Regions from separate parts of the Thermus sp. KWY1 genome, predicted to be linked through region 1. Evidence: a T-box and tRNA genes for the amino acid it is inferred to sense, from the RefSeq annotation. Region 1 holds a T-box; the other holds one or more tRNA genes.
The links. A T-box is a leader RNA that pairs with one kind of tRNA and senses whether it is charged. The one in region 1 lies ahead of ileS (isoleucine--tRNA ligase), so its partner is inferred to be a tRNA-Ile.
Positions count from the first base shown of each region.

Region 2: it encodes a tRNA-Ile, which carries the amino acid that the T-box ahead of ileS (isoleucine--tRNA ligase) is inferred to sense. The anticodon was not compared.

Region 1 covers NZ_BAAJPG010000017.1:9,494-18,705, reverse strand. The annotation lists gene pdxS (pyridoxal 5'-phosphate synthase lyase subunit PdxS) at 1-529, opposite strand, end outside; gene AC27GT_RS04730 (LysM peptidoglycan-binding domain-containing M23 family metallopeptidase) at 626-1,819, opposite strand; gene rho (transcription termination factor Rho) at 1,940-3,223, opposite strand; gene fsa (fructose-6-phosphate aldolase) at 3,220-3,891, opposite strand; T-box leader at 4,031-4,268, shown strand; gene ileS (isoleucine--tRNA ligase) at 4,303-7,434, shown strand; gene AC27GT_RS04710 (hypothetical protein) at 7,439-7,642, shown strand; gene AC27GT_RS04705 (M24 family metallopeptidase) at 7,666-8,697, shown strand; gene AC27GT_RS04700 (septal ring lytic transglycosylase RlpA family protein) at 8,698-9,195, shown strand; gene nfo (endonuclease IV) at 9,197-9,212, shown strand, end outside.
Region 2 covers NZ_BAAJPG010000018.1:56,191-65,402, reverse strand. The annotation lists gene uvrA (excinuclease ABC subunit UvrA) at 1-2,847, opposite strand, end outside; gene AC27GT_RS05945 (SIS domain-containing protein) at 2,923-3,954, shown strand; gene AC27GT_RS05940 (tRNA-binding protein) at 3,951-4,280, opposite strand; tRNA gene AC27GT_RS05935 (tRNA-Ile) at 4,363-4,439, opposite strand; gene AC27GT_RS05930 (YgaP family membrane protein) at 4,524-4,715, shown strand; gene AC27GT_RS05925 (DUF402 domain-containing protein) at 4,788-5,312, shown strand; gene AC27GT_RS05920 (hypothetical protein) at 5,309-6,328, opposite strand; gene AC27GT_RS05915 (LabA-like NYN domain-containing protein) at 6,332-6,880, opposite strand; gene AC27GT_RS05910 (NAD(P)/FAD-dependent oxidoreductase) at 6,949-7,956, opposite strand; gene AC27GT_RS05905 (zinc-binding dehydrogenase) at 8,109-9,140, opposite strand.

The DNA.
Region 1 (9,212 bases):
GGAGGGACTGGACGTAGCGGATCTGCTTCCACATGGTGCGGGCGTGGCGGACCGCCTCCACCACGTTGCCCGTGCCCGCCTCCCCCTTGGTGCGGATCATGGCCGCTCCCTCAGCGATGCGCCTTAAGGCCTCCCCCAGGTCCCGGGCCCCGTTGACGAAGGGCACCTTGAACTTCCATTTGTCGATGTGGTGCTCCTCATCCGCAGGGGTGAGGACCTCGGACTCGTCGATGAAGTCCACCCCCAGGGCCTCGAGGATCATGGCCTCCACGAAGTGGCCGATCCGCACCTTGGCCATCACGGGAATGGACACCGCGGCCATGATCTCCTTGATGACCTTGGGGTCGGACATGCGGGCCACGCCCCCCTGGGCCCGGATGTCGGCGGGAACCCTCTCCAGGGCCATCACCGCCACCGCCCCCGCCTCCTCGGCGATCACCGCCTGCTCGGGGGTGGTCACGTCCATGATCACCCCGCCCTTGAACATCTCGGCAAAGCCGGTCTTGATCTGGAAGGTACCCTTCTCCATCCCGTCCTCCATCCTCCAGCTTACCGCCCACCGGGTCAAGCCCAAGGGAACACAAACCCCAGAAGCCCAAGGGCTTCTGGGCGGGGAAATAACCCCTTAGGGCAAATACGCCAGAGGATTGCGGACCACCCCACCCACCCTCACCTCAAAGTGCAGGTGGGGCCCGGTGGACCAGCCGGTGGAGCCCACGTACCCGATCACCTGCCCGGCTTCCACCCAATGGCCTGCCCGCACAGCGATGCGCGACATGTGGGCGTAAAGGGTTTCCACCCCGCCCCCGTGGTCCAGCACCACATGGAAGCCATAGCCCACGGAGCTCCAACCCGCCACCTCCACCTGCCCCGCCTTGGCCGCCACGATGGGGGTGCCGTAAGGAGCAGCCAGGTCGATCCCCGTGTGGTAGCGCTGGAAGGCTCCCCTCTGGCCGAAGTAGGTGGTGATGCGGAAACCGGAAAGAGGCCAGCGCATGGCCCCTTCCTGGTAGCTCACCCGGCGCACCTGGGGCCGCTGGGTCTGGGCCTGCTGCACCTGCCGGGTACGTTGCTGGGCCAAGGCCTGCTGCCTCCTCCTCTCCTCCGCCAGGCGCCTAAGCTCCTCCTGGCGGCGCCGCTCGGCCTCGAGGCGGGCTTGGCGCTCCGCCTCCTGTTTGGCCAGAAGGCGTTGGTACGTGGTTTTGGCCTGGATACCGGGCAGGAGGACCAGGTCCCCTGGCTTCAAGTCCAAGGGATCCTTCACCCCGTTGGCCCGGGCCACCGCCACCGGGGAGAGGCCGAAACGAGCCGCCAGGTCCACCAGGGTCTGCCCCTCGGGCAGGGATACCACCAAGCCCTTAGCCTTTCTTGGAATGTACAGGACGCTCCCCGCCACCAGCCGGTCCAAGCTCTCTAAGGAAGGGTTGGCGGAAACCAGGTCCAGAACGCTTACACCATAACGGCTCGCCACTCCCTGCAGGGTATCCCCCGGGCGCACGCGGTACACCTCCACCCCCGGGGGTACCCGGGGGGAACGGTCCTCCACGGCCACCAAGGGGATAAGAAGCCTTTGCCCCACCTGCAAGCGATCGCCTTGCAGGTTGCTGGACCACATGATGTGCCGGGGATCCACCCCGTAACGAGCGGCAATCCCCGCCAGGGTATCCCCGGGCTTCACCTCATAGACCACCCATCCCTTTTTGACCGCCTGGCCCACCTCCACCGTGTTCTCGGGAAGAGGAAGGGGGCTAAGAGCAGGCAGCTTGGCGAAGGCCAAAGAGGAAACCAAGAGCCATAAACTTCCCCATACTCCCCGCAATGCTCACCTCCCAAACCCCGCCAAAACCTCGCGGGGATTATACCAGGACCAAGCGGGGAAAAGGCAAGGGGCAAAAGGCCTTGGGGGGCGGGCTTTCCGCCCCCCAAGGGAAAATCCCGCCTAACGGGCGGCCAAGGACGCCAGAAACTCCTTGTTGTTCTTGGTGCGCCCCAGGCGGGCAAGGAGCATCTCCATGGCCTCCGCCGGGTCCATATCCGCCAGGACCTTGCGCAGAAGCCACATCTTGTGCACCACCTCCTCGCCCAAGAGGAGCTCCTCCCGACGGGTCCCGGACTTCAGGATGTCGATGGCCGGGAAGATGCGGCGCTCCTCGAGGCGGCGGGAAAGGTGGAGCTCCATGTTGCCCGTCCCCTTGAACTCCTCAAAGATCACGTCGTCCATGCGGCTTCCCGTTTCCACCAAGGCGGTGGCCAGGATGGTGAGGCTACCTCCACCCCGGATGTTGCGGGCCGCTCCCAGGAAGCGCTTGGGGAAGTACAGGGCAGCGGAGTCCAAACCGCCCGACAGGGTACGGCCCGTGGGTGGGGTCACCAGGTTGTTGGCCCGGGCCAGGCGGGTGATGGAGTCCAGGAGGATCATCACGTGCCCCCCCTCCTCCACGATGCGCTTGGCCCTCTCATGGACGAACTCCGCCACCCGGATATGGTTCTGGGGAGGTTCGTCAAAGGTGCTGGCGATGACCTCGGCTCCCTGGACGCTTTCCCGGAAGTCCGTGACCTCCTCGGGGCGCTCGTCTATGAGCAAAACGATCACCTTGATGTCGGGTTCGTTCTTCAGGACCGCATTGGCGATCTTCTTGAGGAGGGTGGTCTTGCCCGCCTTGGGCGGGGCCACGATGAGCCCCCGCTGCCCCCGGCCGATGGGGGCCAGCAGGTCGATCACCCGGGTGGAAAGCTCATCGGGGGTGGTTTCCAGCTTGATCTGCCGGTCGGGGAACTGGGGGATGAGCTCGTCAAAGCGGGGCCGGTTCTTGGCGGCCTCGGGATCCAGGTCGTTCACCGCCTCCACCTTGAGGAGGGTTCCGTAGCGCTCGTTCTCCCGCGGAGGTCGCACCCGGCCCACGATGTAGTCCCCGCTCCTCAAGGCATACTGCCGGATGAGACCCGCAGAGACGATGGCCACACGGGATTCCAGGTTGTACAGGTTCTCGGTAATGAACCCGTACCCATCCGGGCTGATCTCCAGGTACCCCTTGACCAGCTGCAGGCCCTCACCCTGGGTCTGCCGCTCCAGGAGGGCCATGATGAGCTGGTCCTTCTTCATGCGCTTGTAGTTCTCTATGCCCGCTTCCTGGGCCAGGAGGTGCAGCTCCGGCAGAATCTTGGCCGAAAGCTCCTGGTAGGTGAGGGGCGCTTCTTGTTGGGTATCCGCTTTTCTCCTCATGGCTTGACCTTCTCCCAGTCCTCCATAAAGCGTCTAAGCCCTATGTCCGTCAAAGGATGCTTAAGAAGCTGCTTGAAAACCGTATAGGGCATGGTGGCGATGTCCGCCCCCAGAAGGGCGGCCTCCGTCACATGGCGGGGGTGACGGATGGAGGCAGCGATGACCTTGACCGGCAGGTTCTGGACCTGGATCAGCTCCACGATCTCCCGCAAAAGCTCTCCCCCGTCCCAGGAGATATCGTCCACCCGGCCCAGGAAGGGGGAAACATAGGCTGCCCCTGCCCGGGCTGCCAGAAGAGCCTGGTTGGCGGAAAAGATCAAGGTCATGTTCACCTTCACCCCCTGGGTGGAAAGGCGCTTGCAGGCCTTCAGGCCCTCCTCGGTGGTGGGCAGCTTGACCACGATGTGGGGGTGGATGGCGGCAAGCCGCAGGCCCTCCTCCACCATGGCCCCTGCCTCCAGCGCGGTCACCTCCGCCGACACAGGTCCCTTCGCCACCTCACATATGGCCCGTAGGTGAGCGAACAGAACCTCCTCGGTCAGCTTTGCTCCTCGGCCCGCATACTCCTTAGCCACCAGGGTGGGGTTGGTGGTCACCCCAGAGAGCACCCCCCAGGCAGCGATCTCCCGTATCTCCTCCAAGTTGGCGGTATCCAAGTACAGCTCCATGGACGCTCCTTTTGCGCGGAAGGGGAACCGGCTTAGCCTGAGTCTAGCAGACCCGATGGGGGCGTTGTCAAGCCAGGGGAAAGGCTGCTAGCATGGGCTTAGCCGCCAACGGGGGATTTTACCCCAGGAGGCGGGAGCTGTAAAGGCGAGGATGGGGAGAGTACCCCTTTCCAATAGCCTAGAGCGAGCCGGGGAGGGTGGAAGCCCGGTGGTGAGGAAAGGCGGGAAGATCACCCCGGAGCCGCGGGAGGAAAGGGGCTAGGAGCCTCGAGTAATGCCCGCCGGGTGCGCCCGTGATCGCGCGGAAATGAGGGCCTGGAGGCTATCTCCAGGAAGCGCGGTGGTACCGCGGAAGCCCTTGCGCTTTCGTCCGCGCCCCAAGGGCGCGGGCGTTTCTTTAGGGAGGAGCGTATGTTCAAGGAGGTCGGCGAACCCAACTTTCCCAGGCTGGAAGAGGAGGTTCTGGAGTTCTGGAAGCGGGAGAGGATCTTTGAGAAAAGCGTGGAAAACCGTAAAGGCGGGCCCCGCTACACCATTTACGAAGGCCCCCCCACCGCCAACGGCATGCCCCACGTGGGCCATGCCCAGGCCCGAAGCTACAAGGACCTTTTCCCCCGGTACAAGACCATGCGGGGCTACTACGTGCCCCGCCGGGCCGGCTGGGACACCCACGGCCTGCCGGTGGAACTGGAGGTGGAGAAGAAGCTGGGGCTAAAGAGCAAACGGGAGATCGAGGCCTACGGCATCGAGCGCTTCAACCAGGCCTGCCGGGAGTCGGTGTTCACCTACGAGAAGGAGTGGGAGGCCTTCACCGAGCGCATCGCCTACTGGGTGGATCTCAAGAACGCCTACGCCACCCTGCACCCCACCTATGTGGAAAGCATCTGGTGGAGCCTGAAGAACCTCTTCCACCGGGGGCTCCTCTACCGGGACCACAAGGTGGTGCCCTACTGCCCCCGGTGCGGCACGCCTCTTTCCTCCCACGAGCTCTCCTTGGGGTACAAGGAGATCACCGATCCCTCGGTTTATGTACGCCTTCCCCTTAAGGAACCGGAAAAACTGGGCCTGAAGCAGGCTAGCCTCCTCATCTGGACCACCACCCCCTGGACCCTCCCCGGGAACGTGGCCGCGGCGGTGCACCCCGAGTACACCTATGGAGCCTTTGCCGTGGGGGAGGAGGTGGTGATCCTCGAGGAAACCCTGGGGCGCAGGCTCCTCGGCGAGGAAACCCCCATTCTCAGGACCTTTTCCGGGAAGGAACTGGAGGGCCTGGCCTACGACCCCCCCTACCCCCAGGCCCTGGAGAAGGGGTACCTCGTGGTCCTGGCCGAGTACGTGAGCCGGGAGGACGGCACGGGCATCGTCCACCAGGCCCCCGCCTTCGGGGCCGAGGACCTGGACACGGCCAGGGCCTACGGTCTTCCCCTCCTCAAGACGGTGGACGAGGAGGGGAAACTCCTGGTGGAGCCCTTTAAGGGCCTCTTCTTCCGCGAGGCCAACCGGGCCATTCTGAAAGACCTCCGTTCCCGGGGGCTTCTTTTCAAGGAGGAAAGCTACCTCCACAGCTACCCCCACTGCTGGCGGTGTTCCACTCCCCTCATGTACTACGCCACGGAAACCTGGTTCATCAAAAACACCCTCTTCAAAGAGGAACTCATCCGCAAAAACCAGGAGATCAACTGGGTCCCGCCCCACATCAAGGAGGGACGCTACGGGGAGTGGCTCCGGAACCTGGTGGACTGGGCCCTAAGCCGCAACCGCTACTGGGGCACGCCCCTTCCCATCTGGGTCTGTGGCTCTTGCGGAAAGGAAGAGGCCATCGGCAGCTTCCGGGAGCTGAAGGAAAGGGCCATTCAACCCCTTCCCGAACCCTTTGATCCCCATCGTCCCTACGTGGACGGGGTGGAACTCCAGTGCACCTGCGGGGGCACCATGCGCCGGGTTCCCTACGTGATCGATGTCTGGTACGACTCCGGGGCCATGCCCTTTGCCTCCTTGCACTACCCCTTCGAGAACGGGGAGGAGTTTAAGCAGGCCTTCCCCGCGGACTTCATTGCGGAAGGCATCGACCAGACCCGGGGCTGGTTCAACTCCCTGCACCAGCTTGGGGTGATGCTCTTCGGCTCCATCGCCTTCAAAAACGTCATCTGCCACGGCCTCATCCTGGACGAAAAGGGCCAGAAGATGAGCAAGTCCAAGGGGAACGTGGTGGACCCCTGGGACATCATCCGGGAGTTTGGGGCGGATGCCCTCAGGTGGTACATCTACATCTCCGCTCCCCCGGAGGCGGACCGCCGCTTCGGACCCAACCTGGTGCGGGAAACGGTGCGGGACTACTTCCTCACCCTCTGGAATGTGTATAGCTTCTTCGTCACCTACGCCAACCTGGACCGGCCGGACCTTAAGAACCCGCCTCCCGTGGAGAAGCGGCCCGAGCTGGACCGCTGGCTTCTTGCCCGGCTCCAGGATCTGATTCAAAGGGTGACGGAGGCCCTCGAGGCCTACGACCCCACCCAAAGCAGCCGGGCCCTGCGGGACTTCGTGGTGGAGGACCTCTCCCAGTGGTACGTGCGCCGGGGCCGCAGGCGCTACTGGAAAAACGAGGATCGCCTGGACCGGGAGTCCGCCTACGCCACCTTGTACCAGGCCCTGGTCACCATCAGCCAGCTCTCCGCCCCCTTCACCCCCTTCCTGGCTGAGGTGCTTTGGCAGAACCTGGTGCGCTCGGTAAGCCCCGAGGCCCCCCTTTCCGTGCACCTTTCCGACTGGCCCGAGGTGGACCCCCATCTGGTGGACGAGGAGCTGGTGGCCAAGATGCGGGCGGTGCTCAAGGTGGTGGACCTGGCCCGTTCGGTGCGGGCTAGAAGCGGGATCAAGACCCGCATCCCCCTTCCCCTTCTCCTCATCACCGCTCCCACCGCCCTCGAGCGGGAGGGCCTGAGGCACTTCGCCCCCGAGATCGCCGAGGAGCTCAACGTGAAGGAAGTGCGGGTCTTGGAACCAGGGGAAGAGGTGCTCCGCTACCGGGTCCTGCCCAACCTGAAGCTCCTCGGCAAGAAGTACGGCAAGCTCCTTCCCAAAATCCGCGAGGCCCTGGAAAGGGAGGCCTCGAGGGTGGCTGGCCTGGTCCTGAAGGGGGAGAGGGTGCCCCTGCGTTTGGAGGACCAGGAGGTGGTCCTGGAGCCGGAGGAAGTGCTCCTCGAGGCCCAAGCCCCCGAGGGATACCAGGCCCTGGAAAAGGAGGGGTACGTGGCCGCCCTGGAGGTGCGGGTCACGGAGGAGCTGAGGCTTGAGGGCCTGGCCCGGGACCTGATCCGCCACCTGCAACAGACCCGCAAGGAGATGGGCCTCAAGGTTTCCGACCGCATCCGGGTGGGCCACGAGGCGGAGGGCGCCTACCTGGAAGCCCTGAAACGGCACGGCAGCTGGATCGCCGAGGAGGTCCTGGCCTTAGAGTTTGCTGAAGGCCTCTTCCCCGGCCACACCACCCTCCTGGAGGACGAGGAAGGCCGGGTGCGCTTCAGCTTGGCCAAGGTAGAATAGAGCCATGGGCCAGCCCGCCCGAAAGGCCCTCAGCCTCGAGGCCTACCTCCAGCTGGAGGAAAAAAGCCCCATCCGCCATCACCTGGTGGAGGGAAACCAGTGGACCTACCTCCGCCTGGGGCCAGGGGAGAAGCTTCCTCTCCCCTGCCCCACCCTGGAGTTGGCCGTGGACGACCTCTACCGGGGCGTGAACCTAGAAGAGGGTTAACGGGTGGTATAGTAGGCCCCGTGCTGGACCCGAAGACCCTCCTCGAGCCCCTAGGGCTGGACGCCCTTTACGTGACCCGTCCCGAGAACGTGCGCTACCTATCGGGCTTTCCCCACCCCGAAGACGCCCAGGTCCTCGTTACCCACGAAGGAGCCTTCCTCCTCACGGATCCCCGCTACCCCGAGGCGGAGCAGGAAAGCCGCATCCCCGCCAGGGTGCTGAAGCGGGAGGAAAAAGAGGAGGTCTTCAAGGGCTTGAAGGGCCGGGTGGGCTTTGAGGCGGAACACCTCCCCTACGCCGCCCTGGAACGCCTGCGGGAGCTTGCCCCCGCGGAGTGGGTGCCCACCAAGGGGGTTATCGAGCGGCTCCGGCTCAAAAAGACACCGGAGGAAGTGGAAAGGATCCGCAAGGCCCAGGCCCTGGCGGAGGAAGCCCTGGCCCACGCCCTTACCCTGCTCAAGCCAGGGGTGTTGGAACGGGATGTCGCCTTGGAAATAGAGTTCTTCCTGAAACGGCGGGGGGCCGAGGTGACCTTCCCCCCCATCGTGGCCTCGGGGGTGCGGGGAGCCTTGCCCCACGCCAGGGCCTCGGAAAAAGCCCTCGAGGCAGGGGAGCTTGTCACCCTGGACCTGGGAGCCAGGGTGGAGGGGTACCACTCGGACATGACCCGCACCCTGGCCTTGGGAAGGGTGGACGGGGAACTCAAGCGGGCCTTTGAGGCCACCCTGGCCGCCTTGGAACGGGTTCTAGAAGTTCTGGGCCCAGGGAAGAGCACCAAGGAGATGGACGCCCTGGCCCGGGAGGAGCTTAAGCGCTTTGACCTGGACCGCTACTTCGTCCACTCCCTGGGACACGGGGTGGGGCTTGCGGTGCACGAGGGGCCGGGGCTTTCCCCCTACACGGAGGAGACCCTCGAGGCGGGCATGGTGGTCACCGTGGAACCCGGGGTCTACCTGCCGGGTATAGGCGGGGTGCGGATTGAGGAGCTCGTCCTCATCCGGGACACAGGGATTGAGCTTCTCTCCCGCTTCCCCCGGGGCTGGCAGGAGGTTTAGGTGCGCGCCCTTATTCTAGCCCTCCTCCTCTCCAGCGCCCTGGCCCAGACCTACACGGTAAAGAAGGGGGATACCCTCTTCCGCATCGCCAAAGCCCACGGCATGAGCGTGAGGGAACTGAAGGAGCTTAACGGCCTCACCTCGGACCTGATCCATCCCGGCCAGGTCCTGAGGCTTACGGAAAAGGAGCCCCTCGCCAAAACCCGCTTCCTGCAGGAGGGGCTTGCGGTCTGGTACGGCCCCGGCTTCCACGGCAGGCGCACGGCCAGCGGGGAACGCTACGACATGCACGCCCTTACCGCCGCCCATCCCTCCCTGCCCTTCGGCACCCGGGTGCGGGTCACCAACCTGAAAAACGGCAAGAGCGTGGTGGTGCGCATCAACGACCGGGGGCCCTTTGGGGGAAGGTACATCATCGACCTCTCCTACGCCGCCGCCAAAACCATCGGGGCCCTCTCCGCCACCCGGGTACGGGTGGAGGTTGTGGAGGAGGAGTAGCATGGTTCGCTACGGCT
Region 2 (9,212 bases), on a different contig from region 1:
CACCTTCAGCCGCTCGGCGATCTCGGGGATTCTGGCCAAAAAGACCCCTGTGGGGCTACCCGTGAGGGCCACCTCCTCCGGGGTACCCTCGGCCACGATCTCCCCGCCCCGGTCGCCCCCCTCGGGGCCCAGGTCAATCACCCAGTCTGCGGTCTTCACCACATCCAGGTTGTGCTCGATGACCACCACGGTGTTGCCGGCGTCCACCAGGCGATGGAGCACGTTGAGAAGCTTGGCCACGTCGTCAAAGTGAAGGCCGGTGGTGGGCTCGTCCAGGATGTAAAGGGTGCGGCCCGTGGCCTTGCGGCCCAGCTCCGTGGCCAGCTTGATCCTCTGGGCCTCGCCCCCGGAAAGGGTGGGGGAGGGCTGGCCCAGGCGCATGTAGCCCAGGCCCACGTCCACCATGAGCTGGAGCTTGCGGGCGATGGTGGGAACGTTCTGGAAAAACTCCAGGGCTTCCTCGGCGGTCATGTCCAGGACGTCGGCGATGCTCTTGCCCCTTAGCTTCACCTCGAGGGTCTCCTTGTTGTAGCGCTTGCCCTTGCACACCTCGCAGGGCACGTAGAGGTCGGGCAAAAAGAGCATCTCGATCTTCACCGTGCCGTCGCCCCCGCAGGCCTCGCACCGCCCCCCCTTCACGTTGAAGGAGAAGCGACCCGGGCCATACCCCCTCTTCCTGGCCTCCGGGGTCTTGGCAAAGAGGTCGCGGATCTCGTCAAAGATCCCGGTGTAGGTGGCGGGGTTGGAGCGAGGGGTGCGGCCGATGGGGGACTGGTCGATCTCGATCACTTTGTCCAGGTGCTCCACTCCCTCCAGGGATTCGTAGGCTCCAGGGGTGGTCTTGGCCCGCATGAGCTTTTGGGCCAAGGCGGCGTAGAGGACATCGTGGATCAGGGTGCTCTTTCCCGAACCGGAGGGCCCGGTCACCGCCACGAAGCGGCCCAAGGGGATTTTCAAGGTGATGTTTTTCAGGTTGTGCTCCCGGGCCCCCTTGAGCACCAGCCACTTGCCGTTCCCCTTCCTGCGCTCCCTGGGCACGGGGATTCGCTTTTCCCCCCTTAAGTAGGCCCCGGTAAGGCTCTCCTTGCTTTTAAGGATCTCCTCCAGGGGTCCTTGGGCCACCACCTCTCCTCCGTGGATGCCGGCCCCCGGTCCCATGTCCACGATCCAGTCCGCGGCCCGCATGGTTTCCTCGTCGTGTTCCACCACGATCAGGGTGTTTCCAAGCCCCTGGAGGCGCTTCAGGGTCTGGATGAGGCGCTGGTTGTCCCTGGGGTGGAGGCCGATGCTGGGCTCGTCCAGCACGTAAAGCACCCCGGTGAGGCCGCTTCCCACCTGGGTGGCCAGGCGAATCCGCTGGGCCTCCCCTCCGGAGAGGGTGTTGGCGGCTCGGTCCAGGGTGAGGTAGTCCAGCCCCACCCCCACCAGGAAGCCCAGCCTCTCCACGATCTCCCGCAGGATGGGGCGGGCGATCTGGGCCTGGAAGGGGGAGAGATAGGCCTCGAGGTTCCGGAAAAACTCCAGGGCCTCGCGAACGGGCAGGGCCGAAACCTCGGCGATGTTCTTGTCCGCCACCCTTACGGAGAGCACTTCCTTCTTGTAGCGGGTGCCGCCGCACACCGGGCAGGGCTTCTGCGACATGAAGCCTTCCAGCACCTCCTTGACCCCTTCGGACTCCGCCTCCTGGTACCGCTTCTGCAGCCAGGGGATGACCCCCTCGTAGTGGACCTCCACCCGGAAGGTTTCCTTGCCTCCCCGGCGGAAGACCACCTCAAAGGGCTCGGGAAGGCCGTAGAGCACGGCCTGCTGGGCCTCCTCCGGCAGGTCCTTGAAGGGGGTTTTGAGGTCGAAGCCCATGTGTTCTGCCAAGGCCCGAAGCCGGTCCCAGAGGTAGCTTCGCCCCGTGTCCCGCCCCCGGGCCCAGGGCAGGATGGCCCCCTCGGCCAGGGAGAGCTCGGGGTTCACGATGAGCTCAGGGTCAAACTCCTGCTTGTAACCCAGACCCGAGCAGGCAGGGCAGGCCCCATAGGGGGCGTTGAAGGAGAAGATGCGGGGCTCGAGCTCCTCCAGGACGCTTCCGTGCTCGGGACAGGCGAACTTCTCGGAGAAAAGCTCCTCCTGGCCGGAATCCGGGTAAAAGACCCGCATGAGTCCCTCGCCCCTAAGGAGGGCGAGCTCCACTGCCTCGGCGATGCGGGGGCGTTCCTCCTCCTTAAGGACCACCCGGTCGATCACCAGGTCAATGTCGTGCTTCTCGTACTTTTCCAGGTTTAGGTTCTGGGCCTCCTCCAGGAGATAGATGACCCCATCCACCCGCACCCGGGCGTAGCCTTCCTTCATGAGTTGCTGGAAAAGCTTGCGGTACTCCCCCTTCCTCCCCCGCACCAAGGGAGCCATGAGGATGGCCCGGGTGCCCGGGGGGTTCTTCAGGAGGCGGTCGGTGATCTCGCTGGCGGATTGCTTCTCAATGGGGCGGCCGCACTCCGGGCAGTAGGCGGTGCCGATGCGGGCATAGAGGAGGCGGAGGTAGTCGTGGATTTCCGTTACTGTGCCCACGGTGGAGCGGGGGTTGTGGCTGGTGGTTTTCTGGTCGATGGAGATGGCGGGGGAGAGGCCCTCGATGCTTTCCACCTCGGGCTTGTCCATGACCCCCAGGAACTGGCGGGCGTAGCTGGAGAGGCTTTCCACGTAGCGCCGCTGCCCCTCTGCGTAGATGGTGTCAAAGGCCAGGGTGCTCTTGCCCGAGCCGGAAACCCCGGTGATGACGATGAACTTGCCCCGCGGGAGCTCCAGGCTGATGTTCTTGAGGTTGTGCTCCCGTGCCCCCCGGATGACGATGCGGTCCATCCGTGGAAGTATACCACTACCTTCTGGGAAGGACCAGGTGACAGGAGGGGGCTTCCCGTGCCCTATAGTGAACCTATGGCCTCTTGGATGCGTACCGAGGCGGAGGAAGCCCCCAAGGTCATGGAGCGCCTCCTTAGGGAGAACGAGGGCGAGGTGAGGAGCCTGGCCCGCTTCCTGAGGAAGCGCCCCCCGGCCCTCACCCTTACCGTGGCCCGGGGGAGTTCCGACCATGCGGCCCTTTTTGCCAAGTACCTCCTCGAGGCCCGATTGGAGTGGCCGGTTCTCTCCTTGGCCCCTTCCGTCCTCACCCTTTACCGGGCTAGGCCCAAGGTGCCTTTTCCCTCCCTTCTTCTCGCCTTTAGCCAAAGCGGGGAAAGCCCCGACCTTTTGGAGGCGGTAAGCGCCTACCGCTCCCAGGGAGCCCTCACCGTGGCCCTGGTGAACCGGGAGGAGAGCCCCCTGGCCCGGATGGCGGAGGTGGTCCTTCCCCTCCATGCCGGGGAGGAGAAGGCGGTGGCCGCCACCAAGAGCTTCCTGGCCATGCTGGCCGCCACCCTCCATCTCCTGGCCCACCTGGTGGAGGAATCCCGCCTGCGCCAGGTCCTTCCCGGCTTACCCGAGGCCTTGAACCGGGCCTTGGAGGCCTCGGGGGAGCTGGATTACCTGGAGGATGCGGAAAACCTTTTCGTCCTGGGGCGGGGGTTCACGTACCCCGTGGCCCTCGAGGCGGCCTTGAAGCTGAAGGAGGTGGCGGGGCTTCATGCGGAGGGGTTTTCGGCGGCGGAGTTCCTCCACGGTCCCCAGGCCCTTTTGGAGGCTGGCTTTCCGGTGCTGGCCTTGGTGCAAAAGGATGAGGCCTTGGAGGCCCTTCTTTCCACCCTGGAAGGGTTAAAGGCGAAAGGGGCTCATCTTCTCGTTCTCTCCCCGGAGCCCGATGCCCTGGCCCTGGCGGATTCTCCCCTGGCGCTTCCCGTGGCCTCCGAGCCCGAGATCACGCCTCTTTTCCTGGCCCAGGCCTTTTATCCCAAGGCGGAGGCCCTGTCCCGGGCCCGGGGCCTGGATCCGGACCGGCCCCGGCACCTCACCAAGGTGACCCGGACCCGCTAGAAGACCCTTTCCCCCAGGGGTACCTCCCGCTCCGCGGTGAGGAGGACCACCCGGCCCTCCGCATCCTTAGCCCCCAGGACCAGCACCTCGGAGGGGAAGCCTGCGATGGAGCGGGTTCCCAGGTTCACCGCGCACACCACCAGGCGGCCCACCAAGTCCTCGGGGCGGTAAAGCTCGGTAATCTGGGCGGAACTCTGTTTGACCCCTAAGGGCCCGAGGTCGATCCAGAGCTTGTAGCTGGGTTTGCGGGCTTTCTCGTGGGGTTCGGCCTTCAAGATGCGGCCGATGCGCAGATCCAGGATTTGAAAGGCTTGCAGGGCCTCCATGGCTAGATTCTGCCAGAGGAAGGGGCTGGTACAAACACGTTTCCCGCCTCTTGAGGAGGCGGGACTTTTGCAGATAGGGCGCTGGTGGGCCGTGCAGGACTTGAACCTGCAACCAACCGGTTATGAGCCGGCCGCTCTGACCGATTGAGCTAACGGCCCATGCCAAGGGCTTATTTTAGCACAAGGGAGGACTAAGGCCAAACGTCCCGCCCGCTATGTATACACTAAAGGAGGAGGTGAGCCATGACGGTAAACGAGAGCACCACCGATAGGGTGATTCGCTTTATCCTGGCCCTGGTCCTCTTCTACATCGCTTTCCAGTCGGCATCTCCCTGGAACTGGATCCTGGGGATCGTGGGGGTGGTCCTCCTCTTCACGGCGGTCACCGGCTTCTGCGCCATCTACAAGGTCCTGGGCATCAGCACCAAGAAGTAGACCGGCTTTGCCCAGCCCTGGACCCCAGGTGAGCTGGGGCGTTGTCTGGCTGAAGGCCGGGCCGGTGGGGATATGGATTGGCCGCTTGCCCCTGGGGATCATGTCCGGGTGGAGTTTTGGAAGTTTCCCGGGGATGTGCTCCACTACTTCTGGGAAGCCCGGGTGGTGGAGGTGAGACCTGAAGGCGTCCTGACCCTTTTGCCACAGGGCGGGATCTTTCACCACGTGGCCAAGGGGAAGGCGGTGGTGCTGGACCACGATGCCTATGTGGCCTTTTTCCCTGGGGCCTGGTACTCCGGGGGGCCGGATGTGAGGGAGGGCCGGGTGCTGGAGTATTACTGGAACGTGCAGACCCCGGCGGAGTGGACGGGAAGGGGTTTTCGCCAGTACGACCTCGAGCTGGACGTGCGTTGCCAGGCCGACCATACCTGCCAGGTCTTTGACCAGGAGGAGTTTTGGGCCAAGCGCTCCCTTTACCCCAGGCTTTGGGTGGAGGAGGCGGAAAAGGCGGTGGAGGCCATCCTTCACCACATGCGGCAGGGAAGGTGGCCGGTGCTGCCTCCCGGGGAGCCCCTTCCCTGGATGGAACGGATCTAGGGCGTGAGGGTGGGGAGGGAAGAGGGAGCGGGATCCTGTGCTCCAGACCCCCAGGCTTTAACGGGAATAAGGATGCGCCCCTCGAGGTGCCAGCGTCCTTCCAGGACCACCTGGTAGAGGAGGCCTTTGAAAAAGCCGTGGAAGCTATCCTCCCAGGTTTCCAGGTTCTGGGCCCGCAAGGGGTAGTTGTGCCAGGCGGGGCCCAGGTAGTAGAGCCAGGGGTCATCCAGAAGGCGGGTATCCCGTGGAGGGAGGCCGAGGAGGGCGTTGAAGTAGCCTCTAAGCCGGCTTGCGGTGAAGAGGAGGTTGAGGTAGGGATCCTCGAGGGCCTTCCTGGCCTCGGTCTCGGTCTTGGGGAAGGGTCTTGCTGGATCCCAGGCCCCGAAGAGTCGCAGGCGGTCCTGTTGCTTGAGGGCATCCTCCCAGCTCATCTGGGCCAGGCCCAGGGTGCGGCTCAAGGGGGCGTGGCCTTGGACCTCGGCCAGACCTTGGGCTAAGCCGTCCGCCGCTTCCCGCACCCCCCGGGAAAGCCCCAAGGCCTTGTCCCCCCCGTACTGCTCGTTATCCACAATGGCGGCCAGCACCCCATAAGGAATGCCGAGGGCGGAGGCGGCGGCGCGGATCTCCCGGGCGTAGGGAAGTACATGGTGGGGGGCGGTGGGCAGGCCCTCGAGGTCCACCTTCTGGCTCCGCTTGGCCTGGCCGATGGCCTCCACCCAGCGCTTGGCCGCCAGGAGGGCACTTTTGGCTTCGGGGTATGCGGCGCGCTTGCCGGAGCGCTGGTTTTTGAGCTCGAGGCGCAAGAGGCGGTCGTAGGCCCGGGCCACTTTCTCCCCTAAAAGCAGGTGCAGGCTGGCCTTCAAGCTCAGGTGGAGGCTCACCCAAGCCTCCCGCTCTTCCCTTGGGTAGGGGAGAAGATCCCTGAGGCTTGGGGAGGGGGGTAGGGTAGGGGGGATGGGAAGGGCCAGGTAGAAAAGGCCCGCTGCCAGCAGCACCAGCCAGGGGCCCGGGGGCATAGATCAGGACTGGGTGTCTTCCACCGGGGCGGGGGGCACCTCCACCGTGGCCTCCACGGGGTAGCCCGCGTAGGTGCGGCGGCCCCCCAGGGTTCTCTCCAGCACCTCCCGCCACTCGGGGAGGTTCAGGAAGCGGTCCGCCTGGTTGCGGAGCTCGAGGTCCGCCAGCTCGTGCACGCCAAGGAGGTGGATCTCCTTCCCCATGGCCCTCAGGGCGCTGAAGGTGTGGGCCAGTTCCCCCGAACCGCTGGCCACGATGGCCCGGTCCCAGCGGGGGGCGGTGGTGAGGAGGTCCGTGGCCATCATGGCCTCAAACCGGGCTTCTCCCCGGACCAAGCGGCTTCGCACCGTGTAGCCCATGAAGACCAAGGCGTCGATGAAGCGCTGCTGACGCTCGTCCTCGGGATCGGTGATGGGCACGTAGTAGAAGGCGTTGTAAAGCTGCTCCGGGGTGGCGAACTGGGTCAGGACCCGGCGGTGGTCCACGTTCCAACCCAGGCGCTTGGTGGCCAGGTACATGTAGGATCCGTCAATGAAAAGGGCAACCCGCATATGCCCCCATCTTAGGACAAAGCCAGGCCCCGGGCTACCCCGGGGCCCGTGAGTAGCGGGGCGGAATCTCAGGCCGGGGCTTTCTCCTCGGCCTTTTCCGAAGAGTGGCCGGGGTTCACCTTGAGGGCGGGGTTGGCGTAGGCGGCGGCGTGGTTGGCGGCGATGGCGGCTTCGCCGAAACCCAGCACGATTAGGGGAAGCTTCCCCGGGTAGGTGACGATGTCGCCGCAGGCGTAGACCCCGGGGATGCTGGTGGCCATGGTGGTGTCCACCTTGATCCTGTTCTTTTCCAGCTCCAGCCCCCAGTTGGCCAGGGGCCCCAGCTTGGTGAGGTAGCCCGCCAGGATCAGCACAGCGTCCACCTCTAGCTCCTTTTCCTCCTGGGTTCCGTTGTGGAAGATCACCGCCTTGCGCACCTGGGTATCCCCTTCAATCCGCCGGACCTCGTAGGGGGTGAGCACGGTAAGGCGCCCTTCCTCATGGGCTTTGAAAAGCTCCTTCACGCTGGCCTCGTGGGCCCGGAACTGGGGCCTCCTGTGGATCAGGGTGATCTCCTTAGCGGTGCCCAGAAGGTTCAGGGCCCAGTCCACGGCGCTATCCCCACCTCCCACGATGAGGACCCGCTTGCCCTGGAACTCGGCCTTGGTCTTCACCGCATAGTAAACGCCCTTGCCCTCCAGCTCCTTTTCCCCCGGGGCACCCAGGCGCCTGGGCTCAAAGGCACCCACTCCGGCGGCAATGATTACCGCCTTTGCGGTGTAGGTGTTCCCGGAGGAGGTGGTCACCTTGAAGTGGTCCCCTTCTCTCTCCAGGGTTTCCGCCCGCTCCCCCAGGCTGTAAATGGGGTTGAAGGGAGCCACCTGCTCCACCAAGCCCTTCACTAGGTCCTTGGCGTACACCTTGGGAAAGCCCGCCACGTCGTAGATGTATTTCTCCGGATACAAAGCGGAAAGCTGTCCCCCTGGCTCGGGCAAGGGGTCGATGAAGCGGAAGGAAAGCCCTCGCATGCCCACGTAAAAACCCGCAAAAAGCCCAGCGGGGCCCGCACCAATGATGATCACGTCGGTGTGCTCCATGGTCTCACCTCGCCCTGCATTCTACCCTTAAGGAAACCCTATGGGCGGCGGCTTCCGGTTAGGGACAAAGGTCTTGACCCCATCCCATAATCTTCGCCCTATGGTCCGCCAGCTTACTACGGAGGTGGGATCTTTCTCCCGCCTGGAGAAGACTAGTCCACCCGTAGCACCACTTTTCCAAAGACGCGCCGCTCCTCCAGGAGGCGGTGTCCCTCCGCAGCCTCCTCCAAGGAAAGGACCTGCCCCACCACGGGCTTTAGCCTTCCCTGTTCCACAAAGCGCAGGATGGGGAAAAGACGGCTTTTGGAGCCCATGGTGGAGCCCAGGATGGAAAGTTGCCGGAAGAACACGTGGGCGAAGGGAAGGGTGCCCTCGTATCCCGAGGAAGCCCCGGCGATGGCAATCCTGCCCCCATTGGCCGTGGCCCGGATCACCCCTTCAAAGTAAAGGGCCCCCGTGTGGTCCACCACCTTGTCGGCGCCCTTCCCGCCGGTTAGGCGGCGCACCTCCTTGGGCCAGTCGGGGTGGGTGTAGTTCACGGTTTCATCGGCTCCCAGCTCCTTGGCCTTCCTGAGCTTTTCCTCCGAGCCTGCGGTGGCGATGATCCGGGCCCCGAAGAGCTTGGCGATCTGAATGGCGGCCACACTCACCCCACTACCCGCCGCCATGACCAGAACATCCTCGCCAGGCCGCACCTGGAGTTTGTCCACCACCATCTGCCAGGCGGTGAGGAAGGTCAGGGGGATGGCAGCGGCCTCTTCAAAGGAAAGGTTTGGTGGCTTCTTGAGGAGGTTTGCCTCGGGTACCACCAGGTACTCGGCGTAAGCTCCAAAGCGGTGCTCGCCCAGTATCTCGTATTTGGGGCAGAGGTTATCTTCCCCCGCCAGGCACCGCTCGCAGTGACCACAGGAAAGGCCGGGGTTGACCACCACCTCGTCCCCAGGAGCAAAGCCCGTTACCCCAGGCCCCACTGCGTCCACCACCCCTGAGGCATCGGCCCCCAGGATGTGGGGTAGAGGAAGCTTGGGGCTGGCCACTCCCTTGCGCACCCAGATGTCCAGGTGATTGAGGGCTGCGGCTTTGACGCGGATCCTTACTTCCTTGGGACCGGGTTCAGGGGTGGGCACCTCGGCCACCTTTAAGACCTCTGGACCCCCTCGAGCCTCCATGACCACTGCTTTCATCACCACCTCCTTATGGAGGGGATTTTTCCACGTGCTGGCACCGGGGTCAAGCTAAAGGGGTAGCATCCTTGA